Regions from separate parts of the Marinagarivorans cellulosilyticus genome, predicted to be linked through region 1. Evidence: predicted binding sites of a transcription regulator. Region 1 holds the regulator's gene; each other region holds the start of a gene.
What was found. The regulator FliA, encoded in region 1, starts transcription of late flagellar genes. The targets are predictions, from matches to a motif close to TAAAGTTATNNNNNNNNCGGCCGATANCC.

Region 1 (7,558 bases):
CACACCATAAAGGGTGGCCACAAAAGCAATCGCCAATGCTGGGCCAAGCTCCTCTGGGTTGCCTATATGGCCCATTACATGAATCAAACCAATAACAGCACCAATAATACCTACCGTAGGCGCGTAACCGCCCATGGATTCAAAAAAGCCCGCGGCGCTTGTATCGTGCTGGCGTAAAAGCTCGATATCCTGCTCCAGAATACCTCTGATTTTTTCTGGCGGAACACCATCGACCAACATTTGAAGACCCTTTTTAATAAATGGGTCTTTTTCCGAACCGATAAGGTTGTCAAGCCCTAACAAACCGCGTTTGCGCGCAATATTGGACCATCCTACAATCTGCTTAATGGTTTTTTTTTGTTGGAATTTTGGCGGCGACAATACCCACTTAAAAATGTGAATCGCACGCAATAAGATATTTTTGGGTGTTTGAATAACAGCGGCCCCAATGGTACCGCCAAAAACAATCAGTGCAGCGGGGTAATTAATTAAAAGGTGCCATGCACCGCCTTCTAAATAATTGCCACCAATTAACGCTGCAAACGCAATAATAACCCCAAGTATGGTCAAGCCATCCATGTTAACTCCCCCGAATAAGTGCCGCCCCCATATCGCTTGGTGGCATAACATGATCGCTTAAACCCGCGTCTACCACCGCTTTAGGCATACCATAAACCACACAACTGGCTTGGTCTTGACTCCATAATGTGCCGCCTTTTTGTTTTAATATTTTGGCGCCTTCACAGCCATCAGCTCCCATGCCGGTAAGTACGATACCGTGTAGCTGCCGTTCAAAAACATTCGCTGCCGAAACAAAAGCAATATCAACAGAGGGCTTGTAGCTCATGCGATCATCGCCATCCATCAATTTGACACAACCTTTTTCTTTCGGGTCGATAATTAACTGTTTACCACCGGGTGCCACTAACACATGGCCAGGCTTTAGCCTGTCACCCGATACAGCTTCGCTCACCGAAAGCGCACACACGCGATTTAACCGCTCCGCTAATGCGCGGGTAAAATTGGGCGGCATATGCTGCACCACAATAATGGGCAACGGAAAGTTCACCGGTAATGCATCTAATACTTGATGAACCGCAACAGGCCCACCCGTAGAGGCACCAATAATTAATAATTTTGCTGCATTGGGGCGGCAAACCGCCCCTTTAGCCGATGGCGGAGCCGATACAATAGCGCCGCGCCCCTGCGCCCTAGCCTGTGATGCCCGTGCCGAGCTTGTAGGCTTAGCCGGCTCGGCTGGTTGCGCCGCTGCCGCGCTTTGAGCTGCACCATTTTGCGTTAAACCGCTGGAAACTGAAGCGCTTGGCGCGTTGGCCTCGGGCACTTTTGGGCTTGCCGGTGCCGACTGCTGTTTAAACTGTTTCGCAAAGGTTAAAAGGGTTTCATGCAAGTGACGCTTTAATCGCGATGAGTTTTGTGAAATTTCAGAAAAGTTTTTTGATATAAAATCGACGGCACCGGCTTCAAGCGCATCCAATGTAATGCGCGCGCCTTCGTAGGTTAACGACGAAAACATAACAATTGGCACTTTTTGGTTGGCCAATATTGCTTTAACTGCCGACACACCATCAAGCATCGGCATTTCGTAATCCATCGATATTACATCGGGCCGCAATTCATCGGCCATCTCTATGGCTTCTTGGCCATTTGTTGCAATGCCGATAACCTTGAGTTCTGGGTGCTCATTAATAATTTCTTTCAGACGATGCTGAAAGAAATTAGAATCATCCACAACCAAAACCGTATAAATCACATGCAACCCTACAATTATTCATTGCGGCAACCCGCTTTATTAAGGCACTTTATGGCAATTAAAATCGTTATGCATAAAGTCCACTTGAATATACAGCGGCATTAAAAAATATTTAAAAGCAATTATTCAAACCAATACAGATAACAGTTCAAACAAGTACAAACGCGCCTAATTAAAACCAGCAATACCTGTCCAGAAAAAGCAGCATTGCAATGCATTAAGCTAAAGCTACATCGCCCCAACATAGCGGTTTAACATACTGGGCACATCTAAAATTAAAGCGATGGTGCCATCACCGGTTATTGTTGCCCCTGCCATGCCTGGCGTACCTTGCAACATTTTGCCCAAAGGCTTAATGACCACTTCTTCTTGGCCAATTAATTGGTCCACAATAAAGCCCACCCGCCTGGTACCGACATTGACAATAACCACGTGCCCTTCTTCGGGGTTATCAATGGAAACAGGGCCTTTTACCAGCCAGCGCTTCAGGTGAAAAATGGGAATCGCTTTTTCGCGAATAGTCACGCATTCTTGCCCGTCTACCACATTGGTTTTACGCAAATCCATATGAAAAATTTCGTTAACACTCACTAAAGGCAAGGCAAATGTTTGCTTACCCAGCATAATCATTAGCGTTGGCATAATGGCGAGTGTTAACGGCACTTTAATGGCTATGCGCGTGCCCTCGCCCAACTTAGATTCAATATCTATAGAGCCATTAAGCTGAGTGATTTTGGTTTTCACCACATCCATGCCCACACCGCGACCAGACACATCGGATATTTCGTTTTTAGTCGAAAAACCAGGGGCAAAAATTAAATTAAATGCTTCAACATCCGATAAACGCCCAGCGGCATCTTGGTCCATTACGCCTTTTTCGACAGCTTTTTCCCGCAATTTATTCGGGTCCATGCCGCCGCCATCGTCAGTAATCGACAGAAGGATATGGTCACCTTCTTGCTCAGCCGCGAGTATCACTTTCCCTACGCGCGATTTGCCGTTTTCTTCACGTACAGAAGGCAGTTCAATACCGTGATCTACGCTATTGCGCACCAAGTGAACCAATGGGTCCGCGAGCGCTTCAACAAGGTTTTTGTCTAAGTCGGTTTCTTCCCCGACAAGCTCTAGGGTAATTTCTTTTTTCAGGTTACGCGCAAGGTCCCGTACAACGCGCGGGAAGCGGCCAAATACTTTTTTAATCGGCTGCATCCGCGTTTTCATGACTGCGGTTTGCAAATCGGCAGTCACTACATCAAGATTGCTAACAGCCTTTGATAAGGATTCATCATTGGCATCTAACCCTAAACGTACTAAGCGGTTGCGCACTAACACTAGCTCGCCAACCATATTCATAATGTCGTCAAGGCGTTGTGTATCAACGCGCACCGTTGCCTCGGCTGCTGGCGCGGGCGCTCCTCCGCCACCACCCCCGCCGGCAGCGGCGGCAACAGCAGCCTCTCGGGGTTTAGGTGCAGGTGCAGGAGTGCTTGGCTTAGCAGCAGCAATCGCCGTAACATTGGCGGGCGCTGCCGGTGCAGGTGTTGATGCAGGCGCTGGTGTTGGCGCAGGAGCCGGCGGCGTGCTAGCGGCAGGTGCTGCTGGTTCTGCGGGTTTTTCAGACGCTTCAGCTTTCGTCGTTTTTGCCCCGTTTACAGTAGGGCCTTTGCCAGAACCGTGTAATTGATCCAGCAAGTCTTCAAATTCACTGTCGGTAATTAAATCGCCGTTACCTTCGCTTGCGCTTGCTGCAGGCGCCGCTGGCGCTTTAGCGGCTGGGGCAGCCGGTGCTACCGAAGGCCCCTTACCCGAACCGTGCAACTGATCCAATAGCGCTTCAAATTCGTGCTCAGATATTTCGTCCGCATTGCTAGCTGCAGCAGGTTCACTGGTTGTTGCAGCTGGGGTTGGCGCAGGAGCCTCACTGGCTGGAGCTTTAGGTGCAGCGCCTGGGCCACCGCCCTTACCATGTAATTGATCTAATAGATTTTCAAATTCATCTTCAGATATTTCGTCACTACTGGCACTCGCTGGCGCACTTGTAGGTGCCGCCTCTGGTGGTTGAGTATTATCGCTAGATGGTTTTTCTGCAGGCCCATCGGCAATGGCATCTATGTATTCTTGATATTCATCGTCCGATAAATTCAAGCCTTCTTCACTAGGTGCTGCGGCGGCAGGCTCTGGCTCTGCTGGTGGCGCGGCGCTTTCTTGTGCTGCTGGCGCATTTAAATCTTCACACGAAACAAGGCGCTCTAAATGACTGACTAATTCCGGTGAAGGGTCTTGTGGTGGCCTGCGGTGCTGAACATCATCAAACTGCGAATTGACGGTATCAAGCGCCTGTAGAACGACATCCATTAATTCAGACGTTACAGGACGCTTGCCGTTGCGCAAAATATCAAACAGGTTTTCGGTTACATGGCAGCATGTCACCATGTTATTTAACTGTAAAAAGCCAGCTCCGCCTTTAACGGTATGAAAACCTCGGAAAATAGCATTGAGCAGATCTTTATCATCAGGGCGCTGTTCTAACTCGACGAGTTGCTCCGATAATTGATCAAGAATTTCACCCGCCTCGACAAGAAAGTCCTGGAGTATCTCTTCATCTTCACCAAATGACATAAATGCTCCTTAAAATCCTAAACTCGATAGCAGGTCATCAACATCATCCTGACCATTAACCACATCGTCACGCGTATCGGCGTGGATTTGCGGCCCTTCTGCTTCACACGGGAGATTGGCTTTTTTGGCAGCCACTGGGTCTGTATCTCGAGATATGCCCGTTACGGCCTCAACCTTACCGGCTATGCGCATTAGGTTAACCAATTCATTTTCAACATCAGTAACAAGGCCAATAACTTTTTTCAAAACTTGACCGGTTAGATCTTGAAAACCTTGCTCCAATATAATGGCTTGTAAGTTTTCATTAAGCTCGTCTGCGCCCAATGTCATTTGCAATAAAAAGCCATCGATGCGCGAATAAAGTTCGGCAAACTCTTCTTTGCTAACTTCTCTACGTCGCAACTTATCCCATTCGTCTTTTAGGGTTTTGGCTTCTCGGCCTAAATTAAGAGCGATGGGTGCCGCTGTTTCTACCCGGTCCATGGTTTTTTCGGCAGCGTCCTGCGTCATATTTATAACGTAATGCAAGCGGTCTGAAGCATCGCGGATTTCACTATCTGCCACTTCAGCATTAGTAGCTGCGCCATTTGTTTCGGAGTCGACATTAAAATTAACAATCGCGCTGTGCAATGCACGTGTTAACTGGCCAACCGAGTTAAACAAATGTTCATCCCGGGAATCCATAATGGAACGAATAACCGCAGAGGCTTCTTCGTAATCATTTTTTTGTAGCTGCTCAACAAGCATCGCAGACCGGTCTTTTAATTCACCGAGAAAGCGTTCGTTGTGATGCCAGTTATCTGTTGGGTCCATAATTTACGCCTTACAAGCAATAGATGCTAACCCTGCGGATTAGCCCACGCGTTCAAAGATTTTATCGATTTTTTCTTTGAGCACTTGCGCGGTAAACGGCTTAACGACATAGCCATTTACGCCAGCTTGTGCAGCTTCAATAATTTGATCGCGTTTAGCTTCGGCCGTTACCATTAATACCGGTAAGGTCACCAACCGCTCGTCGGCGCGCACCTGCTTTAGCAGCTCGATACCCGTCATGCCCGGCATATTCCAATCCGTGACGAGAAAATCAAAATCGCCACTTTTTAGCATTGGCAACGCCGTTGCTCCATCGTCCGCTTCCTGCGTATTGGTGAAGCCTAAGTCCCTAAGAAGATTTTTAATAATCCTACGCATTGTTGAAAAATCATCAACGATTAGGATTTTCATATTCTTGTCCAATGCAACCTCCGCAAACGGAATACCCTGAGTTTGAATTAACGGTTGGAGCTTCTAACTATTGCCACCACAAACATCCAGTTAACAATAACTAAAAGCGAGAAATCCGTGTTAAGTAACCATAAGTCTAGCTCGTCAACTGCAGCTAGCCAGTTTTCGTTGTAATTTAGTCGAGGGGAAATAAAAGTCGTACAAAACACCCCTGTGAATGCCGTCTGGCGGGCCGCAAAGGTAGCGCGAATAAAGCACTAGAAGCGCGAGAAAACAGCGATATTGACCTGCTAAAAAGAAGGGCTAACGCTGCCAGCCAGTCATGCGCGAACGAATGCGCATAGCCGTTTGGCTTAATATTTGGCTAACGCGCGATTCGCTAACACCCAGCACTTCGCCAATTTCTTTTAGGTTTAGCTCTTGTTCGTAATACAGGCTAAGCACCATTTGCTCACGCTCTTTTAAACCCGATATTACTTGGGTTAGCGCTACCTTCATGGCTTGCTTTTGAGCTGTATCGGCGGGGTTTTGGTGTTGTCTAGAATCTTCTGAGGTGAGTAATTCGTCGCCTTCTTCGTCAAAGGTGTCTTCGTAACTAAAGAGCTTAGTGCTGGCGCAATCTTGCGCCATGCTGTGATATTCATCGAGGGTCACTTCGAGTTCATCCGCCACTTGTATATCCGTAGCATCGGAACCGGTTTGGGCCTCTATTTTAGCAATGGCTTCGTTAATGCGCCGGGAATTGCGATGTACCGAGCGCGGCGCCCAATCACCACGTCGCATTTCGTCAACAATGGCTCCGCGAATACGAATACCCGCGTAGGTTTCAAAGCCTGCGCCTTTATCATCTTGGAATTTTTGCGCCGCTTCCAGCAAGCCAACCATGCCCGCTTGAATTAAATCATCCACTTGTACGGATGCCGGCATACGCGCCACCATGTGGTAAGCGATACGCTTCACAAGATAGGCGTAGTCTTCTACATTTATATCGCGCTTAACTTGCGCAGGCGAATACATAGCGGCCCCTGAATTCACTGGCCAACCATCAATTCTGGCCGCTCACCGACAGCAAGCGCTCGAAGAAGAATTCTAAATGCCCTTTGGCATTGCGTTGCACCGGCAGCTGGTCCAACTTTTGCGCAACAACGCGTATCGCTTGCGATGCTTTTGTGCGCGGTGCAAATTCTAAAACAGGTTTACGTGCCTGCACCGCCTTGCGTAAATTCTCATCAAATGGAATGGCGCCAATATATTGAATCGAGGCATCAAGAAAGCGTTCGCACACACCGTTAAGTTTGCCAAATAAGCGCTGCCCTTCTGCTACTGTGCGGCACATATTGGCAATGACTCTGAAACGCGTCACGCCGTGATCTTTATTTAAAACCTTCATTAGGGCGTAGGCATCGGTAATGGACGAGGGCTCGTCGCAAACAACAACCACAACTTCTTGCGCGGCGCGTACAAAGCTAATAACAGTATCGGAAATACCCGCAGCGGTATCGACAATTAACACATCCATTTGATCGGCGATTTCACTAAAGGCATGAATAATACCCGCGTGTTCAGCAGGCGATAACGATGCCATTTGCTGCACACCGGACGACGCGGGAATTACCTTCAAGCCGCTTGGCCCGTGCAACATAACCTGCTGTAAGCTGCGCTTACCACTGAGCACATCAGACAAATTAAATTGCGCATTTAAACCTAATAATAAATCGACGTTGGCCAAGCCCAAGTCAGCATCCATGAGAACCACTCGCCTGCGCATTTCGGCTAAAGCGACGCCTAAGTTCACCGATAAATTGGTTTTACCTACGCCACCTTTGCCACCAGTTACGGCGATCACTTTTACGGGATGATTACTCATGAACTCGACATCCTTCTATGTTTATATCTTTGCCAGCCCTTGCGGGACTTGGTTTAAGAACAATTACGGCCATG
Region 2 (7,558 bases), 130 kb from region 1:
GCTCGATTAAGTCCATATCTTCATGGAACAGCGCCGGATCAATGCCGTGTTTTTGCCACAAGTAATTTTCGCAGTCGATAACCTGCATTTTTTCGTGGCAAATAACTAGCACCTTTTCATCGGGGTTAGCTTTTAAGAATCGCGCTAGCCATTCGTAGCGATCCTTCCAGTCAGCGCTTTCTACTTCGTGCGCTTGAGGCGAACGGCCAGGAAACCCTTTTACCGAGGCGCGCACATTGCGGAACATCACCCGGCCTACACCGTGGCAATCAAGTACTTGATCGAGCAAGGCGTCGTCGCTTAACGACGCATCCAAGTCAAAGCGTGCAACTAGCTCGTCGCGGGTAGCCGGTAAGTCGCGAATAAGAGCATTTAGCTCTGCGTACCCCGATTCCTCCTGGGCAAGCGTTTCTAAGCTTGTGTACTTATCGGGGTCGAGCAACTGCAAACGCGCAAAATGGCTTTCAAAGCCTAGCTGCTCGGGCGTTGCAGTAACCAATACCATATGCAAGCACAAATCAGACAGCGCTTGCAGCACCTCAAAGCCTGGCGTATTTGGCTGAATGTGATGCGCCTCGTCGGCAATAACCACATCAAACTCGGCCGTTAACAGGCTTTCGGTTTCTTCTACCAATGCAGACTGCTTAAGGATATGAATTTGGCCTTGCTCAAAATCGTAGCCTGGGCCATCGTAAACCCCAGGCGTTAAACTAAAACGGCGGATTAACTCAACCAGCCACTGGACCTGCAAAGCGTCAGGCACAATAATCAGCGCACGCTTGGCTCGCTCAAGCTTAAGCAAGCGGCTTAAAATCATTCCCGCCTCTAAGGTTTTACCCAAGCCAACCTCATCAGCCAATAAAACGCGAACGCGATCCCGATCGCAAGCGGTATGTGCCACATAAAGCTGATGCGCAATTAAGCTTGCGCGCACGCCTAACAAGCCATTTAAGCGAGAGCCCCACACTTTCGCCATGGCGGCATCTAGCTCACGGCGAAAGTAGAACCACTTCGCCTTATCCAGCTGGCCGGTCATTAAACGCATAAACGGCTGGTTCAATTGAATTTCAGCACTCACCTGCGTTTCGGGTACCAAGCCTTCGGTCCCAACATCGTAGATCATCAAACCTTGATGATCTTTAACCTCTAAAACACGGCGCTTTTCGCCATCAGCTAAAGTGATTTCATCGTCTTGAGCAAAGACAATGCGCGTAAGAGGCGCCTGCCCTAAGGCATACATGCGCTCGCAATTTGCTAACGGGAAAAAAATCGACACGGAGCGAGCTTCAACCGATACCACAATCCCTAAACCTAGCTCTGGCTCAGAATCGACAACCCAACGCTGCCCCTGTACAAATTCAGACATAATTTTGCTTTACACCACCAACTGGTAAGCCACTAGCGCCCGATTAGCCACAAAGACTGCAGCAATACCGACACCGAGGCATTAAGAAAGGGGCGCAATTGTAAGTTTTAACGCCTAGAGGCACAACAGCCGAAAGGCTTAGCGCCAAACAGGCAGTAAAAAATCGGCAAATCGATAAGGAAAACACCCCAGTAACATGCCTGCACGCAGCAGCGCTATTAAGAGCTGGGGTTCAAAGCATAGCGCGCGGGCAGCGCAGAAACCGCACTAAGAGGAACCATAAACACGGGAATTTGAGCCAACTGCAGAACTTTGCTCGCAACAGACCCAAGCACAGGTGCCTCGCCGTCAGTATCGCTGCAATTGCCGATAACAATAATGTCCGAAGCATTTTCTTTGGCGTATTCAATAATGGTTTTTGCAGGCGCGCCCGTTTTCACGACGATATCACTTAAATAACGACTGAATTCCACACCAAATTCATCATCTAATAAACGCTCAAAAGCTTGCTCTCGAATGTTTTCTAGCAATCCATCGATATGCGCATTACTCAGGACTTCGTTTTTGGTTTGCTCAGAACAGCGGCTATTCACCACCGCAGCCGCCAAAGCATCAATGGGAGGCACTACGTGCAATACAACGATTTTGGCATTGAACTGCCTAGCTAACTGCTCCACATAAACTAGCGAATAAGCACTTAACACGCCTAAATCACTCGCATACAATATGGTTTTAATCATTATTGCCCCTACTGCCTCAGGCGGTTACGCCAAGGGCCTACCACTCAACATCTAAGCAAGAATCATTTCCCTTGCTCTTTTATTCAGCCTAGCAGTCGCCCAAATCATTGTTGCCTTTTCTTGGCTAAAACCGACGAGCAGCATATGGCTTCAAAGCATTAAACGAGCGATTTTGTCAGCCAGACAATATATCAATAAGTCACTGTATTAACGGTAGGAATATGTGACAAAAGGGAGGCAATACTAGGCGAAGGAAAAGCCAAACGGCTGCAATAAACTAAGAGGGCCCTTTACGAAAAGAGCACTAAGATTTCTTTTTGAATGCGATACCGGGCTTGCAATTAATCACTTCAAATAAATCTTCTGCGCCACTAATACTTTCTGAGGCCCCCAAAAATAGAATGGCATTGGGCGCTAAAACGCCGTGAATATTTCGAAGAATGCGCCTTTTTAACTCGGCATTAAAATAAATCAAAACGTTACGGCAAAACACAATGTGATATTTTTCAAAACCGTACGAATCACTCTGCAGATTAAGCGGTTTAAATTCTACACACTGACGCACGTTGGCATTGATTTGCCAGCGGCCATCCGGTGTAGAAGAAAAAAACGTTTGCAGGCGTTCTTGACTCAAACCCCGGGCAATCGACAACCTGTCGTATAACCCAGCCTTGGCACTTGCCAATATTTCGCTCGAGATATCTGTCGCAACTATGCGGCTATTAAGCGGCAAGCGACCTAAACGCTGCCGATTGAATTCATTTAACGTCATACTCAAGGAATAAGGCTCTTGCCCAGACGAGCACGCTGCACACCAAACGCGAATGTTTTGCACGCCGGCGTCGACCAACGCAGGAAACAGTGTGTTTTTCGCATATTCGAAGGGGTAATTGTCGCGAAACCACAGCGTTTCGTTGGTTGTCATCGCATCGACAACCTCCTGCCTTAACGCACGCTGGCTAGGGTTGCGCAGTAGCTCTAAGAGCTTGGTTACCGAACTAATATGCTCTTGCGCCAAAATACGACGAACCCGCGTGGCAACGAGGTATTCTTTGCCCGCCCCTAGATCAATGCCGCACGCTTGTTGTAAAAACAGGCGAAACTCCTGATACTCAACATCAGTAAAGCAAATACCCTTAGGGGTTGGCGGCGGCGTGCGAGCAGTCACATGATTACCTATAACTGTAAAGTGTACTGCAAGACAATTAGACTACGCTTCATCAATCCCTTTCCCTGTCATTTCCTTCACCCTCGAGTTAACACGTTTAGCCAGTTCGTCAGGGTGGAACTTGGCCAAAAAGTCGTTTGCCCCTACTTTTTTAACCATCGCCTCGTTAAACACACCACTTAACGATGTATGCAAAATAATATGCATGTTACTCAACTGCGGGTTAGCTCTTACTTCCGCGGTAAAGGTATAGCCGTCCATTTCTGGCATTTCGATATCGGAGATAATCATCAACAATTCATGCGCTGGGTCTTTACCCTCACCGATTAACCCCTCTAAATAGTCCAGTGCTTCGCGCCCATCTTTGCGCACAGTCGTGGTCATTCCTAACGACTGCACAACCTTTTGTATTTGCTTACGGGCAATCGTCGAATCATCCACGATAAGCACGTGTTTATTGACTAACGTATCGCCTTTAGAATCTTCGATAACCTCTGGGCTCACATCTTCAGGCAGGGGCGATACTTCAGCTAATATCTTCTCTACATCGATGATTTCGACCAATTTATTATCAACTTGCGTCACCGCTGTTAAGTAATTGTCTCTGCCGGCGCCTTTGGGTGGCGGGTGAATCGCGCCCCAATTCATATTAACAATACGCTCCACAGACTTTACCAAAAAGCCCTGAGTAGACCCGTTATATTCAGTAATAATTACAAAGCACTGAGAAATATTATCTAGTGGCATGCTGCCAGTCGCTTGGCGCATATCCATAATAGGAATAGTGCCCCCACGAATGTGCGCAACACCGCGCACAACAGGATGACGTTTAGGGATTTCGTTAAGGTACGGGCATTGCAGTACCTCTTTAACCTTAAAAACATTAATTCCATATTGTTGAGAGCCGCCCAAGCTAAACAACAATAACTCGAGTCGATTCTGCCCTACCAGTTGTGTGCGCTGGTTGACACTATCTAAAACGCCAGCCATAAAAATCTCCGTTCAGAGCGAAATTCACAATTCGCGCCCAAAGCTTGCAACCAATCAAACAGGCATATCCAAAGAATGGCGCCCATACATACTCTAACTCTAGTCGGTGATTTCTTGTTTTGGCGAACTAAATACCGCAAAAGTTCAAACGGTAGATTTTCCGGCACAGTATGCCCTCGCAGAGCGTCAAAAGATCAGCAAGCAAGCCAAACCAAAAGCAAAACCTAACCGGTATGTCAGTAATTCATACAAAAAAGACCTAACTCACACTTCCGCTCTACAGCGTTTGCCCCAATACCTTCCACTCCTTTTAGACTGCTTACTAATCGGCTCGAGACTTGCACAAACAGCAAGTAATTACCAAAGACACATAAACCTGTCATACTTTTGACATAGCTTACAGCTACAAAAATTTTCATACAGGAGGTGAATCTTGAACCACATAGATAAGAAATTAGCTGCTTTCGGCCTATTTTTTTCCATCTTCATGCACGCTATAGCAGCGCACAGCGATGCGTCGAGTGGCGCAAACTACGAAGATATTGACGCTATGCGCACACAGGTAAAGGACATTCTTAGCAAGCACTACAGTTCTGTAATTCAAGACGCCCAACTAGACATTAAAGTGTCCCGCCTTGATCCGCGGCTAAAACTCGCCAAGTGCTCTGAAAGTAAGAACATTAAAGTAAACGGCAACCAAACCAAAACAGCCAATATCTCTGTTAGGGTTAGCTGTAACGGGGAATCGCCATGGAGCATTTTTGTTCCTGCCCGCATAGACGTTTTGCAAGAAGTTGTCACCGCTACACGGGACATTTATAAAGGCACCATCCTTAAAGCCGACGATCTATCATTGACGGTACGCAATACCAGTAATCTCGGCTTCGGTTACGCCAAAAGCACCACCGCACTCATAGGCAATGCCATAACGCGTAATATTAGCTCTGGTGGCGTAATACGTTTGAAGCATGTGAGTGAACCCATCGCAATCACCCGCGGCGACAAAATCACCTTAGAGGCCGGCAATGGTGGCTTATCTGTTGCGACCTCAGCTATTGCGATGTCCGACGGCAAGATCGGCGAGCAAATACGAGTAAAGAATGCCCAATCCAAACGCGTTATCGAGGCATTTGTAGTTGCCCCTGGGCGCGCAGTTGCTAACCTTTAGATCAATACTCAGTTAATTAAGACGCGAATACTAAAAAACTATAAAAAAAGTAAAAAACTTCTAAAGTAAAAGCCATTGCGGCCGACAAGCTCTGTGAACCGGCTGAATTTAAGCACAAAGCATCAGCCCTTAATGTGATAAAGAGGCATACAACATGGTTATTGACACCGGCGGCGTCGGCAAAAACCGCCTTCATGCCCCAACTCAAGATACCGGCAAAACACGTGGCCCCTCTGCGGATAATGCCAGTAACTCTGCAAATGCGGCGCAAGCCTCAAGCGGCGATAATGTTTCGTTAAGCGGCGCCGGCCAAGCTATGAGCCGCCTTGAAAGTAAAGTGCAAAGCAGCCCCGAAGTAGACACAGCTAAAGTCGCTGCAATCAAACAATCTATTGCGAATGGAAGCTTTAGCCCTAACCCTTCCGCCATTGCCGATAAGATGCTGTCTGATTTTTAGGCAGCACCTCCCTCTATAAAGCACTCTAAGCCCAGCGCTATAGCATCGACCTCCCACCCAAACAAACCGCACCATCTTGTTTCTAGCTTGTTTCTAGCTAATTACAGCCGGCAAGTCGTCTGCTCTGTAACCCATATTATGTAGAACTAGGCTTAAAACCTGCATGGCGCTTAACACAGCCGCAAAAGCGACATTTGTTTGACTAAGAGAATACTCCAATGAGTTTTGCACACCCTCTGAATAACGACCGGCTAGCGAAAAGCATTAGCAACGATATTAACGCTTGCCAAAACTTACTAGCCCTTTTAGAGCAAGAGCGTGAGCATCTAAAGAAACGCGAAATAGACAGCCTGGACGCCCTCATCGAAGCAAAATCAAAACTCCTTAACCAACTACATCAAAGCGCACTTACGCGCACGCAGTGGACAAGCCAATATCAATCAGAAGCACAGCAAAGCACCGCCTCTAGCGCCGAGCAAGTCTTTAGCCAGTACGCCATCGAAAACGGCTTGGCAGAACAATGGCAAAAACTGCAGCAACTTTTTAAAGCCTGCCAAGATGCCAACGAAGTTAACGGCAAAGTGATGATGCGCAGCCAATCCACACACGAAAGGCTATTGAATATTCTGCGTGGCCAAGGCAATAACAGCCCGCTTTATAACGGCAAAGGCGCTAAACACAACCAAAACTCCCGCGGAACCTTAGGCGAAGCCTAATCGAATAATTTCCCTTAAACCCAAAGGCCTGCAAGCGTATACTGAGCGACTTTTTTACGCAGTTGTTTTTATGCCTTCACCTTCTGACACCACATCGCCGACCAACGCCCCCCATAACCCTTGGCGCTTCTGCACTGCCCCGATGATGGAGTGGAGCGACGCTCACTGCCGTTTTTTTTGGCGACTTATCACAAAAGAAGCCCGCCTTTATACAGAAATGGTCACTACGCCAGCCCTAATTCACGGCAACCGCGCGCGCTTTTTAGCATTCAACAAAGAAGAGCACCCCATTGCCTTGCAGCTCGGCGGCAGCAACCCGCAGGAGCTTGCCGAATGCGCCAAGATGGCAGAAGACGCGGGCTTTGACGAGGTTAACCTTAACTGCGGCTGCCCGAGCGACCGCGTACAGGAAAATAAAATTGGCGCTTGCCTAATGGCGGAGCCAGAGCTGGTCGGCGATTGTATTCAAGCCATGAAAAATGCCGTTGATATCCCCGTCACGGTAAAGCACCGCATAGGTATTGATGATCAAGATAGCGTAGAACACCTGCAACACTTCGTTCGCACCTTAAGTACTGCCGGATGCGAAGTTTTTATTGTGCACGCGCGCAAAGCGTGGCTAAAGGGCTTAAGCCCTAAAGAGAACCGAGAAATTCCACCACTGCAATATGAGGCCGTTTACGCCCTCAAAACCTTATACCCGCAGCATACCTTTGTACTTAATGGGGGGTTGAATACCCTAGAGCAATGCCAGCAACAGCTGGGCCCGCTGGATGGAGTCATGGTCGGCCGAGAGATGTACCACAACCCTTATAGCTTCGCACACGTAGACGCCCTGCTATTTAACGGCACAGCACCGGCTAGTCGTGAAGATATACTGGCCGAGTTTATGACTTACTGCTGGCAGCAACATAAAAAGGGAGTGAGATTGCATCATATGTCGCGGCACATAT
Region 3 (7,558 bases), 1.8 Mb from region 1:
TCGCCCCATGTGGTTTGCACCTGCGTCTTGGATCAACGCGCTGTTTTCGCGAGTAGTGATGGGCGCAGCAGTTTCAAAAAATCAGCCGGGCGACAAGGTAGGTGCAATCAATAAGCTATTTGGTTATGTTTACGGGGTGCGTCTGCTAGGTAAAAAAATTAAGGCGAAAAACAAGCCTTTGTATTATCTGCTTAAGTATGTGCTTTTTGCTTTGATTATTTGGGCTTTATTCTTCTAAGATGGCTTGCCGTAATGCAGGCGCATTTTGCGTTTACATTACGGCAGCAATCAAAGCACGCAACCCTAAGAAGGCCCCGCCATTTTCGGCAATCTACTTTTCGCGATTAACAATGTAATGCGCAATAGCCGCCAATAGGTGTGCATCTGGGAATATCTCTAACGCTACCAAAGCCTGCGCGACCAGCTGCTTCGCCTTTTGCTGCGCCCCCTCCAAACCCAACAAACTGACATATGTGGGCTTATTATTTGCCGCATCGGCGCCTTGCTGCTTGCCAAGAACTTGGGTGTCTGCTGTTACATCAAGAATATCGTCCTGCACCTGAAACGCCAAACCGATAGCATTAGCGTATTCAGCCAAGGCATTCAATTGTGCGGGCGAAGCACCCGCCGACATGGCGCCCAGCTGCACACTTACCTCGATGAGCGCACCCGTTTTATGTTTGTGCATATGGCTCAACTGCTCAAGGCTCAGCTGCTGCGCCACTGCAGCAAGGTCAACAGCCTGACCAACAACCATACCGCGCGCACCAGCAGCCTTGGCAAGTGGCGCCACCATGGTTAGCGTTTCGGCCTGCTTGGATAAGCACTCAAAAGCAGAGCATTGAAGCGCATCGCCGGCCAATATGGCCGTAGCCTCATCAAAGGCAATGTGGCAAGTCGGTTTGCCACGACGTAAATCATCGTCATCCATCGCAGGCAAATCGTCGTGAATCAAGCTGTAGGCGTGTATATACTCTACCGCCACCACCGCTGGCCAAGTCGCGCTGCCAATGCCACCGCACGCTTGCGCTGCAGCCAAGGTTAAAATAGGCCGAATACGCTTGCCGCCATTAAGCAGGCTATAGGCCATGGCCTCGCGCAAACGCTCCCCCCCGTTTATAGGCGCAGGCAAGGCGGCCGCGAGATGCTGCTCAATTTCAGGCAGATAGCGGTCCACAAATAGTGTTAATGAGTCATTCACAAAAGCATTCTTTATTCAAAGGTTAAAAACCGCTTTAAGCGTCTGCAGGGCCAGCATCAAAGGGGACAGGTTCAGCAGCAGGACTATCACCGAGCAAAATAGAGACTTTTTGCTCAGCCTCATCCAGCGCCTGCTGGCACTCTTGCGTTAATTTGACACCCTTTTCGAAGGCTTTCAGTGCGTCATCTAAGCTAAGTTCGCCACTTTCCATATCATCAACAACTGACTCTAGGGCCTCCAAAGACTTCTCGAAATGTGCTGTTTTTTTACGCGCGACCATGCCGTCAACCTCGACCATTATAGAAGCGCGCACATTACCCAACTTACACAGACCGGTCAAACCACAAAGCAGCCACATGGTCACCGCTACCCGTAAACCCAACGGTTAAAACCAATAGTAAGTCGACTCCCATCAATTTCACGGAAGACCGGCTAAAACCATCTACACTCAAAGAATGAATAACTTATAACGCTGCAGTTGGAAAATTCAATCTTTAAGAGCACCGGCCGATAACCTAAAAAGCAGGTTTTAAGCGCCGACATTGCCAATTGAAAGCAGTACAGCAGCCGAAACAAGGGAGCACAGTGTGGATTTAGCATCGTTAGTCGGGATTGTGGGTGCGCTCGCCCTTATCGTCATCTCTATGTTGATGAGTGGCCAGTTAGGCATGTTCGTCAACATACCCTCAGTCGTTATCGTAGTTGGGGGTACCATTTTTGCGGTTATGGCCAAGTATGGGCTTGGGCAGTTTTTGGGCGCTATTAAGGTTGCAGGCAAAAGCTTTAAATTCAGCAGCACCGACCCTGTTGAGCTTATTAACGAAGTTGTTGGCCTAGCTGACGAAGCTCGCAAAGGCGGCCTTCTGTCACTAGAAGGCAAAGAAGTCAGTAATGACTTTTTAAAGCGTGGCATTCAGTTATTAGTCGACGGCCACGAACCCGACGTTGTTAAAACATTGCTGTCCAAAGACAAAAGTAAAGCCGAAGAACGCCACGCCGTTGGCGCCTCTATTTTTGCCAACATGGCGGAAATGGCACCAGCGATGGGAATGATAGGCACACTCATTGGCCTTGTGGCCATGCTGGCCAACATGGACGACCCTAAAGCCATCGGCCCTGCAATGGCCGTTGCCCTTCTTACAACGCTGTACGGCGCCATTATTGCCAACGCCATTTGCCAACCCATGGCCGATAAACTTGCCCTGCGCGCCGCGGAGGAAGCCATGATTAAAAGCTTAGTTATCGACGCGCTCATCGCTATTCAGAATGGGCAAAACCCTCGCGTAATCGACGGCATGTTGCGCAACTACCTTCCGGAGGGCAAGCGCGATCCCGGTGAAGAGTAATTCACCAGCGCTAACTCGCTATGAGTGATGAAGATGAGGATAAGTGCAAATGTAAGGCAGGCCTGCCGGCTTGGATGGGCACGTTTGCAGATTTGATGTCTTTGCTAATGTGCTTTTTCGTTTTGCTGTTGTCGTTCTCTGAAATGGACGCGATGAAGTTTAAGCGCTTAGCCGGCTCGATGGCGCAGGCTTTTGGCGTTCAAAACAAAGTGAATGTCACCGACCCACCAAAAGGCACCAGCATTATTGCACAAGAATTTAGCCCAGGAAGGCCAGAGCCAACCCCTATCAACGAGATATTCCAAACCACACAAGATGTGACCGAAATGTCACTCAAGGTTGAATGCTCTGAAGACTTTGATGTTGAACAAGGTGAAGAAGGCTACGATGCCGGCGTAAAAGCGCGTGTAAAAGAAGTGCTAGAAGAACTCGAAAAACAAACCGAGCAAATAGCCTACGAGCTAGCCGATGCGCTAAGCGCACAGATTTTAGCCGGTCAAATTGAAATTGAAACCGAAGGCCGAAAAATAATTATTCGCATTCGGGAAAAAGGCTCGTTCGGCTCTGGATCGGCCACACTCAAACCAGAATACCGCGACGTACTGCAAGAAGTGCAAGCAGTTTTAGCCCTTAAGCCCGGTCACGTTAAGGTCGAAGGGCATACAGACAACATCCCCATAAATACCGCACGTTTTCGCTCAAACTGGGAATTATCTTCCGCGCGGGCAGTATCCGTTGCTCACGAATTAATGCGTGGCAATGTTATTAATTCACGTCGTTTTGAGGTAAGCGGCATGGCAGATACCAAACCTCTAGCCAGCAACAACAGCGCTGATGATCGAGCGAAAAACCGCCGCGTAGAAATTTTAATTTTACAAAGCTTAGACGACGATTTATCCGAAGATGATAAAGCGGTTTTGCAGTCACCCGATGGCGCCGATATTTTGCGCGACTTAAAACTCGAACCCGACTACCTCTTTGAACTACAACCCGAAGAAATATTTTAGGAGCTTATAATGTCATCGGAACGTCGCCGCTATTTTCGTATTAACGATACCGTTAAATTAAGCTACCAAGTCGTTCACTCTAAACAAGAAAGTAGCGCAGACGACACCTTTGAATTAATTGCAGACCAAGACCGGCGCATGGAAATTTTAATTGCCGAGCAAAAGCATGTACATCCAGAGCTTATTGAATTAATCGCATTATTAAACCAAAAGATCGAACGTTTAACCCAAGTCGATAAACACACCAAAACAACACTCGCCTACCGCGCTCGCAAAGTGAATATGAGCGCTTGCGGGTTAGCTTTCGCCGAGGATTCCCCGCTAGATATTGGCGCCCACTTACGCCTATTTTTAGTATTAGACGACGAAGAAAAACTAGAAGTGGATGGCTTGCTTGTAGACTGCCATCAAGGCGAAAGTGATGAGTTTATTTGGCGAGTCGACTTTTTAAATTTACGCGAAGCTGTACAAGAAAAACTTATCCAACATGTGGTACGCCGCCAAAGTACATTATTAGCCGAGCGCCGCAACCAGCCAGCACCTTAATGTTTTGCGAAGCTATAAACCAAAAAAAACATTGCGTTGGCGCAGCTGTTCAATAGCCTGCATGCGTGAAATAGCAACAAAGCTAACCCTTTCACCGGGCCTGCATTGCGCTAAACGCCCGCCCCCAAAACGCGACAAACAACCCAACAACAGGTACCCCCCCATTGTTTGCCTGTCCTTCAATAACGCAATGGGTTGGCCATCAGGTGGCAATTGAATTGCACCATAGGGCATGCCTTGGCTAACGCATTGCGTACCGCCCTCGCCCACCCACTCAATGGCCTGCCCCTCTAGGCGGCAGCCCATGCGATTGGTCGCTGGGGTTACGGTGAAGTACGCGCCCGATAAGCACTTACTCACAGCAACCTTTTCCGCCGGCATAAAAGGAATGTTTTGGCCATGATATTCGGGAATGTAGTGCGCAGGGACAGATCGAATAGGATTAGTTTGATTAGGCACAGAGTAACCAATGCACTGCTTTACTTGCAGTTGACGACCATTAAAAGGGCCAAGCCCTTCGCGTTCACAAATGCTTGTACTGCCGCAAACCCGCTGTACTTTAAAGCCATTTTGAACGGCTAAATAATTAATCAAGCCAAATTTAGGTAACGATAAACGCAAAACATCGCCCGCGGCCACCCGAAAACTTTGCCAGCACGGAATAGGTTTGTCGTTTAAAAAAGCAGGTGTGCTTGCCCCGGTTAAAGCCGCCGTGGTTGCCGCAGTAAAAATTAAGCTTACCTGCCCCAAGGTAATCTCTAAGGTTGTGCTATTGGCCAAGCGATTTGCGACATTACCGACTAAAAAATTCGCCCATAAAAAGGCCATTTCATCAGCGGCGCCACTTTCACAAATACCTAAGTGCAACCAACCTTTGCGACCCAAATCTTGGGTTGTGATTTTACCGCTAGCTTTTAGTATTTGTAATAAACCAAACCCCGACACTACGCGCAGCCCCGCCTGCTAAATTTGTTATTCAAAGCAGCATAATCGCTGCGTGATACCGGCTCAAAACGCACCTTTTGCCCTACCGAAAAAATGCTCGCCTGTGATACTGGCCGCTGAATATCAAAACACACCAGCGGCGTACGACCAATAATATTCCAGCCACCAGGCGATGCGCTCGGATAAACCCCCGTTTGATTATCCGCTATACCAATTGAACCGGCCGCGACATTTTGCCTTGGTGTCGCTAAACGAGGCTTCGCAATGCGCGCATCAACAAAACCTAAATAAGGAAAGCCCGGCGCAAAACCCAAGGCACATACGGTATAAGTCGCTTGGCTGTGTACTGCAATAACCTCATCAATACCCAAGCCTGCGCAACTGGCTAACGCCGGTAAATCAGGCGCCATATCTCGGTGGTAACACACTGGAATAGTTAAAATATCGGTATCATTACTCGCTTTTTCAATAGACCCTAACGCACTATTTTTTAGGCTGTCTAAAATAGCCTTAGCCAGCAACTCAGGGGATTCTACTGAAAAATCAAAGACCAACATCAAGCCGTTATAGGCAGGAATAGTATCGATAACAGCGGCAGCAAACTGCTGCGATATAAGCTGTTGCGCGTAACCTATAACATCCGTTAACGCTATGCTTGGCACTACATTAAAAATAACACTAACTGTATTTTCATTATGCCAAACCAGTTCCAGACTTTGCTGATAAACCGCATAGGTTTGGTTAGTTTTTGGCGCTGTCATTAGTACTATTTTTTGTAGGCTCGGGCGGTGGATATAACTGCTCTAATTCGAGAGGAACTTGTTTATTTTCCGCACGCCCACTGGCATGCGCCTCAAATATTTTATCAACTTCCAACTTAGGTTCTTCCCAACTGCCCGTGACGTTGTAGCGCACGCTGGCTAGCTCATCGACCTGCTCTTTAAACAGTTTACCCACCACGTAAACCCCCACAGCGGCAGGCAAACCCGCAGTAAGTGCTGCTGCAACGGCAAGGTTACCTGCAATAGGTAGCGTCGCAACTAGCTGGCTATCAATCGTTTGCGAAGCTAAACCAATATCGCCCACCAACTGTAAATCGGCTGATGTCGTATCCACAATCAACGGTGTTTGCGCTTTAATTTTTACGGTTTCTTTTTCAAAATACAGTTTACCGCTAACGGAATCGTAACTAAGCCCTTCGGGGCGCAAGTCGGAAAAATCCAACCTCAGCCTGCGCACTAAAGTATCGAAATTTAATAGTGAAATAAGCTTTAATAACGAGCGATCGTCACCGGTTTCGCCCTGAATAAAATGGCCATTATTCAATTGCAATTCGACTGTGCCGGCAAGGCTGTTAAGATTTAACTGATCTGGGTGGCCGGGCCAATTTAAACTAACATCAAAAGTGGCTGTATCACTCACTAACGCGCGCGGGTAATCGAAGTTTTCCAGTACATCGCCAACATTGGCAGTATTAATAGCGCCGCTAAAACTACTTTCCCACTCATTTTCACTACGCTTATATATTGCGAGCGTACCATCGGTTGTTTTTAACCCTCGAATGTTACCGCGTATACGCTTGGCTACAAGGCCTCGGCGCTCTGGGCGATAATCAAATGCAATATGCCCCCAACCTTCCCCCCCAAAAGCTAGTTCATCAATACGTACATCCATCGGCTCTAAATGTTCGAGCGCAACATTCGCCAAAAAGCTTTGTTTTTCACGTTGTGGGTCAGTTTCTTCGCCGGTGCTCGGCAAATGTAAATACTCAAAATGCAACTGATCTGGGCGATCATCATTAAAACGCTGATAATTTGCCACCGCTTTTGGCGTTTCTAAATCGAAGTACCAAGAATCTTCTAACTCTCGCCCCCACAACGCAACATGGTCGACGACCAGCTCGCCCAAGGTCACTGTATTTGCGCGCAAGGCCATGGAGAAAATTGGCGCTTTAGCAGCCTTTGTATTTACCTGCGTTGCTGTGTCTGCTAATACTCCGCCAGGCGGCGATTGAGTTAAGGCATCGATGTATTCCAGTACAAAATCACTCCACGGGCCGGCATCTATATCACCTACATTACCGTGCAACCGAATACTGCCTTCACGCAAGCGATTTGGCTCAGAAAAACTAACATCCATAGCTTTAATAGCACCGCCTTCCATCATCATTTGTGACGATATATCAAAAGCAGAGCGAACAGAGATATAACTTAATGGCGAATGCCTAGGCGCTTCATACTCAACGGTTAATTCATGCGCTTGATGTGCAGGTTTGCTATAAGGTGCGGGGAAGTTAAGCTCGACCCCCTCTAATTGCGATGTTAACTCCAGTGCAACCCCTTGTGTCGGGTGATCAAATGGCAGTGTTAATTCGCCGCTTACATTCGCTTGACCGTGTATATAATTAAAAATGGGACGATTGAGCCAACCCTTTAAATCCACTACATCAGCAACACCTGAGAAAGCCAAATTGAGTACTCGCCCAGCCTCATCACTTTCGGTAATTAAATGCC
Region 4 (7,558 bases), 1.5 Mb from region 1:
TGGGGCAATTTTTAGCAATCCGCTACGCACCTACAGCGGACCTGGGCTTACGCGTAGACCTTTCGTTTACCGACTACGCTCGCGTTTTTATTTTACTGGTGCCATTAGTCGCACTGGCTAATTCATTACTATTATTTATTTCGCTGCGCGCGCGTTCCTTGAAAGACTCCCAAACATACACTCAGTTAGTCACACTATTACCGACAGCCACTGGGCTCTATGTTTTGTTGTCTGGCAAGGCAACAACCTTGAGCGTGGCAGCAATTCCACTGCTTGGAAGCCAAGCGCTAATTACCGACGCACTAAGTGGCCTAAGCTTAAATGTAGGTTTTATTGTGCTAAACGCCGCTGTGTGCTTTTTACTAGCCGCCGCCTTTGCCGCTATGGCTATTACATCATTCAAGCTGCGGTAAACAGGAATTTGCCGCCATCAATCAGCCAATCAGACCGCTTAAGTAAAACGTCTAGAAGCGGCCAAATCCAGCTTAAAACAGTCTAGGCAAACAGTAGCATCCTTAGTCTATATTCATTAGCATAGCCACTCAAAGCGTGGCGGCATGGCAATATTTACGGGCCTTCAGTCGGTACCAAGCGTGACTGGAGACCTTAATGGCGACGCACACTCTACCTATGAATTCAGATGCTCATCAGCCCAAGCCTGACAGTGACACTGATAGCGAAATTATTCCTTCGCTAAAGATTCCTCGTGGCTTTAAGTTTGATGAAAAAAGCAATAAAGTAGTCCGTAAAAACAGTGTTATTAAACCGCTCTTAATCCTTGTTTTAAGCGTTGCTTTAGTGGCAATTGCGGCTTTTATTTTTAGCTACATGAAGTCTTCCGTCAATGGCGCCGCAGTACTGGCCTTTAACGCTTCGCGCGATTATTCACAAACCCCTTTCGATATCTTAGATGCGCAACAAATTTGCCAATTTCAAACCCAAGAAGTACACGGTAAATATCTGCTTATGAGCTACCTCGATACCCACTCTAGTCGGTTCGAGCCAAAGATGGGAATTTACAAAATATTTTTAGTTGCTCACTTAGGTACTCGTGATAATTACGAAGAAGCTAACATTCATTGCTATATCAACCCGCAAAAACATCTTATCAGCCACTACAAAACCGTCTTCCCCGAAAAAAGCTCCATCATGAGCCGCGCGCTTAAATTTTTTACAGGCTAACCTTGCGATAGCAAAGCCCAGCAAGCCGCCACGCCCATACATCTCCCTGCTCCAGTCTAGGCTCGACTCCCCTTCCCCGGTTTATTCAAGGGTTAAACCTAGAAACCGCAGTTGAGAGTCAAAAAGATGCGTATTCCGTTGGTGTGCATGGCGTGTAGTAAAAATATGTAGTAACCCCCATGGATGGGGGAAATGCAGATCACGCAGGAGCGGTTATCTGTCACCTTATTGGTGATGAATCATTTTTATCACGCGTCAGGTGCACCAAAGGGATGCGTAGACTTTGATGGTTCAACTGCGGTTTTTAGGTTAAACATAGCCCTAACTCGACCACTTTTATTACACAGCCTCTTATGCCATCACTAGAGCGCGCTTAGGATAGTCAATTTCTCACAAACGCTCGCTAGAATGTCAGCTGGGAAAGAAGTACTCCCTTATCTAATATGATAACTATGTTCACTACGAGACATTACGAAAGGAAGAGTTATGCTTGTTTACGACGGCAACCAACAATTCGAAGCAAACCCTAATTCACTGCATGCAAAAGTAGATGCCCTAGACGGCCAATGGGAGCGCACACTGCCGCGCGCTAATATCCCTACCAGAAAGTTAGTTTACAACCGCCTTTGTGCGTTAGGCCTACTGGTTGGAATCAATGGCTTAACCTACTTTACAATTAATGCCATTTTATCTTCATAACTGGCACCAAGGTTCCAGTTACATCTCCATTACGTTAGGTATTAGTGCAGGGTCTCGCTCCAAGCGAATCGTAACGCGCCTGTTTTTGGCCCGCCCTGCAACAGTTGTATTGTGAACAGTTGGATAACGTTCACCATGCCAACGCACTTTAATGCGCTCTTCAGGTAGACCTTTACTCACTAGATACTTGGTAACTTCTTTCGCGCGATTCTCTGATAGCGCATAGTTATCAGCCCGCGTACCTACACTGTCGGTGTGACCATCAATGTAAAACTCCGTCACCGATGGGTCTGCTTCACAGTAACGCACGATGTTATCGAGTTTACGGCGCTGATCCGGTGGCAACGGCTCAAATAACGCCGATCCAAAGTAAATCGCGGTACGTCGAATTTGATCAAAATTGGCCGGCAGCAAATCACCTAAACACCCCAAATAGCGCCTATAGGCATCGCGAAACCCAATTGGGCTAACGTGCACACGGCTGCTTTGCTCGGCGCCGTACCACGGCATCCGCGTTAACTCCATTTCATAACCAGTATTCAGCTCTGCTAGCAAACGCTCGGCTAGATCATCACCAAGAACGACAGGCTCCTCCCCGCGCTTAACGGGTACGTAGCCTAAATCGATAGGGCGTAAATTGTGCCGCCATGCCGGGGGCTGAAGGATAAGCGATGCTTGGCCTGTTTTCAGGCGCTCCGCAAGAGGGACAAGCGTAAACTTGGCCGCTTCTCCCGCTCGGGTTTTGAACACCGCTTCGCCATAAAAAGGCACATTATGCGTTAGGCTGCACTCAAAGACCGAACCATCAAAACGCCAGCTGCTTTCCTCTATGCCATTGGTATAGCTGAAGGCATAAGCTCCTTGCGATGCCAAAGTACACGCAGACAAAAGCGTTAACACCACCACGGCCCACCGATATCGAACCTTTTCACTGACCCACTGCATAAAATCGCCTACAAGTATCTTCATGTCAGGTTATCGGCGAGTATCGCCTGTGCTTTAAAGTAGATTTGCGGTAGCATGCGCCTCTTTCCATTAATTTAAGCCCTTTATCGAGCGATACTTTAGTGTAGAGCCTCTATAACCGGCGCATCGCCTTACTTGCATTGGCGATTTGAGTAAAACGAGTTTCTCCTTTTTATGCAATCAATCACCATTACCGCACCTGATGACTGGCACATTCACTTGCGCGATGCCGAGGCGCTAGAGCGCACCGTCGGCGACGCCGCTCAGCAGTTCGCCCGCGCGATTATCATGCCCAACTTAGTGCCTCCTGTTATGAATGCACAACAGGCAATGGCTTACAAAGCACGCATACAGGCGCACGTGCCTGAAGGCAAAGCATTTGAGCCTTTAATGGTTTTATACCTAACAGATAACACCACAACCGACGATATTAAAGCCGCTAAGGCTGCCGGCGTTGTGGCCTGTAAGCTATACCCTGCCGGGGCAACGACTAACTCAGACTCCGGCGTAACCGATGTTCAAAAGCTGTACCCTGTATTAGCCGCCATGGCCGAGCAGGACGTTAAGCTGCTAGTGCACGGTGAAGTTACCGACAACCACATTGATATTTTTGATCGAGAAGCCGTTTTTATAGAACGTACCCTAGCGCCACTTCTAAAAAGCGTTAGTGGTTTGAAGGTAGTGCTAGAGCATATTACTACCGCAAATGCTGTGGACTTTGTAAAGGCGCAAGATAGCAATATTGCAGCAACGATTACCGCGCACCACCTTTTATTTAACCGTAATCATATGTTGGCCGGCGGCATTCGCCCGCATTATTACTGCCTGCCCATACTCAAGCGCGGCGACCATCAACAAGCGCTTATTCAGGCTGCAACCAGTGGCAATGCAAAGTTCTTCCTCGGCACCGATTCAGCGCCACATGCAACACACAAAAAAGAGGCCGCCTGCGGCTGCGCTGGCGCCTATACCGCCAATGCCGCTCTATCGCTATATGCGCAAGCCTTCGAAGACGCCAACGCGCTAGATAAACTAGAGGGCTTTGCTAGCTACTACGGGCCCGACTTTTACGGTTTGCCGCGCAATAGCCATACTGTAACGCTAATCAAACAGCCCTGGCAGCAACCGGAGCAGCTAAGCTTAGGCGATAGCACACTTACCCCCTTGCTTGCAGGGCAAACTCTAAACTGGGCGCTGCAAGCCTAAATTTATTGACTCATTTAAAGCTAAGGATTATCGGTGAGCGACACTGAAGCAAACGAAACTACGGTATTTGCCTCCCGCTTTCGCGGATATCTACCTGTTATTATCGATGTAGAAACTGGCGGGTTTAACGCCAAAACCGATGCGCTTCTGGAAATTGCGGCTGTAATGCTAGACATGGACGACGATGGCATTATTACCCCAGGCGCAACTATCGAGTTCAACGTAGAGCCCTTCGAAGGCGCTAACATTGAACAATCCGCCTTGGACTTTACCGGCATTAAAGTGGATTGCGAGCTGCGTGGCGCCGTACCAGAAGACCAAGCCATGAATGATGTTTTTTCGGCGATTCGCAAAAAAATCAAACAGTACGATTGCAAGCGCGCCATTATGGTGGGCCACAACGCACACTTTGACCTGGGTTTCGTACACGCTGCCGCCGAGCGCTGCGCTGTAAAGCGCAACCCATTCCATCCGTTTTCGTGCTTTGATACTGCCACCCTATCAGGCTTAGCCTTTGGCCATACCGTTTTGGCCAAAACCTGCCAAATCGCCGGCATTGATTTTTCAAACCGCGAAGCACACAGCGCCGCTTACGATGCGCAAAAAACAGCTGAGCTATTCTGCATGATTGTTAATAAATGGCAGGAGCTTGGTGGCTGGCCCATTATTCGCGAAGATTTTAACCCCTTCACGCTCGAATGATCTAAACCCAGCGCCACCTTTTTAGGCAACCTCGCTTCCCCAGCAACGGTTAATTCAGTTGCCAAGGGAAGCCTTTGATCGCGACCTACCAATGACCGAAATTACCGACTACTCTGCCACCGCATACGCCCAGCAATTAGCCGAAAAACAACAGCAAACTCAAACACAGTTTGCCGAGTTTTCACCACCAACCCTTAGCGTATATCCTTCGCCGGCAACGCATTATCGGATGCGCGCAGAATTTAAAATATGGCATTCTGACGGGCGTTGCGACTATGCGATGTTCAAGCCCGGCACGCCAAAACAAACTTACATCATTAATGATTTCCCCGCCGCCAGTGAAACCATTAATCAGCTGATGCCTAAATTATTGGATGCACTCAATAAAAGTGAGCTGCTTCGTCGCAAATTATTCCAGTGCGAATTTTTATCAACCACCACTGGCGACTGCTTGATCACGTTGATTTATCACAAAAGCCTATGCGACAACTGGCAACAGCAAGCTGAACAGCTAGCGGCTACATTAGGCTGCCAGTTAATGGGGCGTGCGCGCAAACAAAAGCGTATTCTTTCTAGAAACTGGGTAACCGAAACGCTAGATGTGGACGGCCGTGCTTTTACATATGAACATATAGAAGCCAGCTTCACCCAACCCAATGCCAGCATTTGCGCAGATATGCTCAGCTGGGCATATAAAAACACCCAAAGCAATGGCGGCGACTTACTCGAGCTTTATTGTGGCAATGGCAACTTCACCTTACCTTTGTCACAAAACTTCGAACGGGTATTAGCAACCGAGATAGCCAAAAGTAGTGTCGATTCAGCCAAAAGAAATATGGCACACAATGGCATTAACAATATTGAGTTTGCCCGCCTGTCTAGCGAAGAGTTTACCCAAGCGCTTGAAGGCGTTCGCGCATTTAGACGCTTAGAACACCTAGATTTAGGCAGTTATAACTTCTCCACGGTACTGGTCGACCCACCTCGTGCGGGCTTAGATGACGGCACACTTGCACTCATCAAACGCTTTGAGCGCATCGTGTATATCTCTTGCAACCCAGATACCCTTTACGACAATTTAAAAGAGCTATCAAAAACACATACTATTTCTGATTTTGCTTTATTTGATCAATTCCCATTCACCCATCATCGTGAATGTGGCGTAATACTAGAAAAGCTTTAATCACCTAGACAGAAACCTAAACAAACGGAAATAATCATCATGCGACACATTCCTTTAGGGGTAACTTTCAGCCTTATTTTAGTTTTAAACGCACTATCGCTTAAAACCTATGCTGGCGAGCTAAACCAAGATAGCACTGCTGTTTTTGGCGACTACACCGTCCATTACAGCGCATTTAACAGTACATTTTTATTACCTGATATTGCCGCAGCATACGATCTAGTGCGCGCAAAAGATCAAACACTGTTAAATATTACCGTCCAAGACAAAAACGGAAAGTCTATCGATGCCAAGCTCGATGGCTACGCACAAAACCTAATGCAACAAAAAAAAGTAATCGCCTTTAAAACCATTAAAGAGCCACATGCGGTGTACAGTATTGGGGCATTGCGTATTACTAACGAAGAAGTATTTAACTTTGTTATTACAATTACTCCCGAAAATACCACCCCCTTTACATTAAAATTCACTCGCAAGCTTTATGTGGAGTAACTGAAATGCAAACACTGGTATTAGCCAGCGGTAATGCGGGCAAATTGCGTGAGTTTAACGATCTACTAGGTACCTTAGGGTTTGATGTTAAAGCTCAAAGTGCATACAACGTCCCCGAAGCCATAGAAGATGGCTTGAGCTTTGTCGAAAACGCCATCATCAAAGCCCGCAACGCCTGTGAGGTTAGCGGGCTGCCGGCGCTAGCCGATGATTCCGGCATTGAGGTTGATGCGCTAAATGGCGCCCCAGGCATTTACTCTGCACGCTATGCCGGCCCCGATGCCAATGACAGCAATAATAACGCCGCACTGTTAAAAGCGCTTGAAAACACCCCAAAAGGCAAGCGCAGCGCACGCTACCAATGTGTATTAGTGTTTATGCGCCACGCGCAAGACCCCACGCCACTCATATGCCAAGGCAGCTGGGAAGGCGAAATATTGGTGGAACCAGAAGGTAATGGCGGTTTCGGATACGACCCAATATTTTGGGTCCCAAGCCACAATATGGCGGCGGCTCAACTAGATAAAAACGAAAAGAATAAAATCAGTCACCGCGGCAAAGCCCTTAAATTGCTCATAGAAGCCCTGCAAAATCCGGCGGCTTAAGCCATAGGTTTCAGCTTAAACACAAAAAAGCCCAAGTTTTTATACTTGGGCTTTTTTATTTAAAACTATTTTATTTACTGTAAGGCACTTCTAAAAATAGTAATTTTTTTGTGAGAGCAAGGACAGAAGTTGCTCCTGACAACTTTCTGCATTTCCTCCATCCAGTAAGCCGCTATCACGGAAAAAGTACATTTTTAGAGATGTCCTGTAATGGAATTAGTACACGTCTCGCTGGTAACGGTGCTCTGCAACGAGTTTATCCATGTAGGCTTGTGTGCCCACATCGTCTAAGCCGCCGTGTTCAGCAATAACTTCGCGTAACGCTTTATCAACATCTGATGCCATACGCGATGCATCACCACAAATATAGATGTAACCACCCTCTTCCAACCAAGCAAAAAATTCAGCGCCTTGTTTTTTAATTAAGGTTTGCACATAAATTTTTTCAGCGGTATCACGTGACCATGCCAAACTCAGGTTATTTAAAAGCCCTGACGCTTGCCAAGCGCTGATTTGATCGCGG

Region 2: the regulator FliA is predicted to act here: its motif matches at 5,494-5,522, upstream of flgM (flagellar biosynthesis anti-sigma factor FlgM).
Region 3: the regulator FliA is predicted to act here: its motif matches at 1,689-1,717, upstream of pomA (flagellar motor protein PomA).
Region 4: the regulator FliA is predicted to act here: its motif matches at 2,855-2,883, upstream of MARGE09_RS11260 (flagellar protein MotY).

Annotation. Positions count from the first base shown of each region.
Region 1 covers NZ_AP023086.1:4,265,503-4,273,060, forward strand. The annotation lists gene MARGE09_RS17540 (flagellar motor protein) at 1-579, opposite strand, end outside; gene MARGE09_RS17545 (protein-glutamate methylesterase/protein-glutamine glutaminase) at 581-1,774, opposite strand; gene MARGE09_RS17550 (chemotaxis protein CheA) at 2,003-4,393, opposite strand; gene MARGE09_RS17555 (protein phosphatase CheZ) at 4,403-5,206, opposite strand; gene cheY (chemotaxis response regulator CheY) at 5,246-5,629, opposite strand; gene MARGE09_RS17565 (RNA polymerase sigma factor FliA) at 5,921-6,634, opposite strand; gene MARGE09_RS17570 (MinD/ParA family protein) at 6,663-7,484, opposite strand.
Region 2 covers NZ_AP023086.1:4,394,716-4,402,273, forward strand. The annotation lists gene MARGE09_RS17985 (helicase-related protein) at 1-1,366, opposite strand, end outside; gene MARGE09_RS17990 (universal stress protein) at 1,585-2,106, opposite strand; gene MARGE09_RS17995 (CheR family methyltransferase) at 2,411-3,274, opposite strand; gene MARGE09_RS18000 (chemotaxis protein CheV) at 3,317-4,264, opposite strand; gene flgA (flagellar basal body P-ring formation chaperone FlgA) at 4,698-5,432, shown strand; gene flgM (flagellar biosynthesis anti-sigma factor FlgM) at 5,587-5,889, shown strand; gene MARGE09_RS18015 (flagella synthesis protein FlgN) at 6,108-6,605, shown strand; gene dusA (tRNA dihydrouridine(20/20a) synthase DusA) at 6,676-7,558, shown strand, end outside.
Region 3 covers NZ_AP023086.1:2,438,126-2,445,683, reverse strand. The annotation lists gene MARGE09_RS09670 (aspartyl/asparaginyl beta-hydroxylase domain-containing protein) at 1-238, shown strand, start outside; gene MARGE09_RS09665 (polyprenyl synthetase family protein) at 332-1,201, opposite strand; gene MARGE09_RS09660 (exodeoxyribonuclease VII small subunit) at 1,236-1,559, opposite strand; gene pomA (flagellar motor protein PomA) at 1,789-2,547, shown strand; gene MARGE09_RS09650 (flagellar motor protein MotB) at 2,568-3,554, shown strand; gene MARGE09_RS09645 (PilZ domain-containing protein) at 3,564-4,100, shown strand; gene MARGE09_RS09640 (5-oxoprolinase subunit C family protein) at 4,113-5,045, opposite strand; gene pxpB (5-oxoprolinase subunit PxpB) at 5,045-5,806, opposite strand; gene MARGE09_RS09630 (YhdP family phospholipid transporter) at 5,787-7,558, opposite strand, start outside.
Region 4 covers NZ_AP023086.1:2,793,314-2,800,871, reverse strand. The annotation lists gene MARGE09_RS11275 (ABC transporter permease) at 1-413, shown strand, start outside; gene MARGE09_RS11270 (hypothetical protein) at 610-1,182, shown strand; gene MARGE09_RS11265 (hypothetical protein) at 1,669-1,881, shown strand; gene MARGE09_RS11260 (flagellar protein MotY) at 1,900-2,850, opposite strand; gene pyrC (dihydroorotase) at 3,022-4,053, shown strand; gene rnt (ribonuclease T) at 4,087-4,755, shown strand; gene trmA (tRNA (uridine(54)-C5)-methyltransferase TrmA) at 4,847-5,938, shown strand; gene MARGE09_RS11240 (DUF4426 domain-containing protein) at 5,978-6,430, shown strand; gene rdgB (RdgB/HAM1 family non-canonical purine NTP pyrophosphatase) at 6,436-7,035, shown strand; gene MARGE09_RS11230 (diflavin oxidoreductase) at 7,252-7,558, opposite strand, start outside.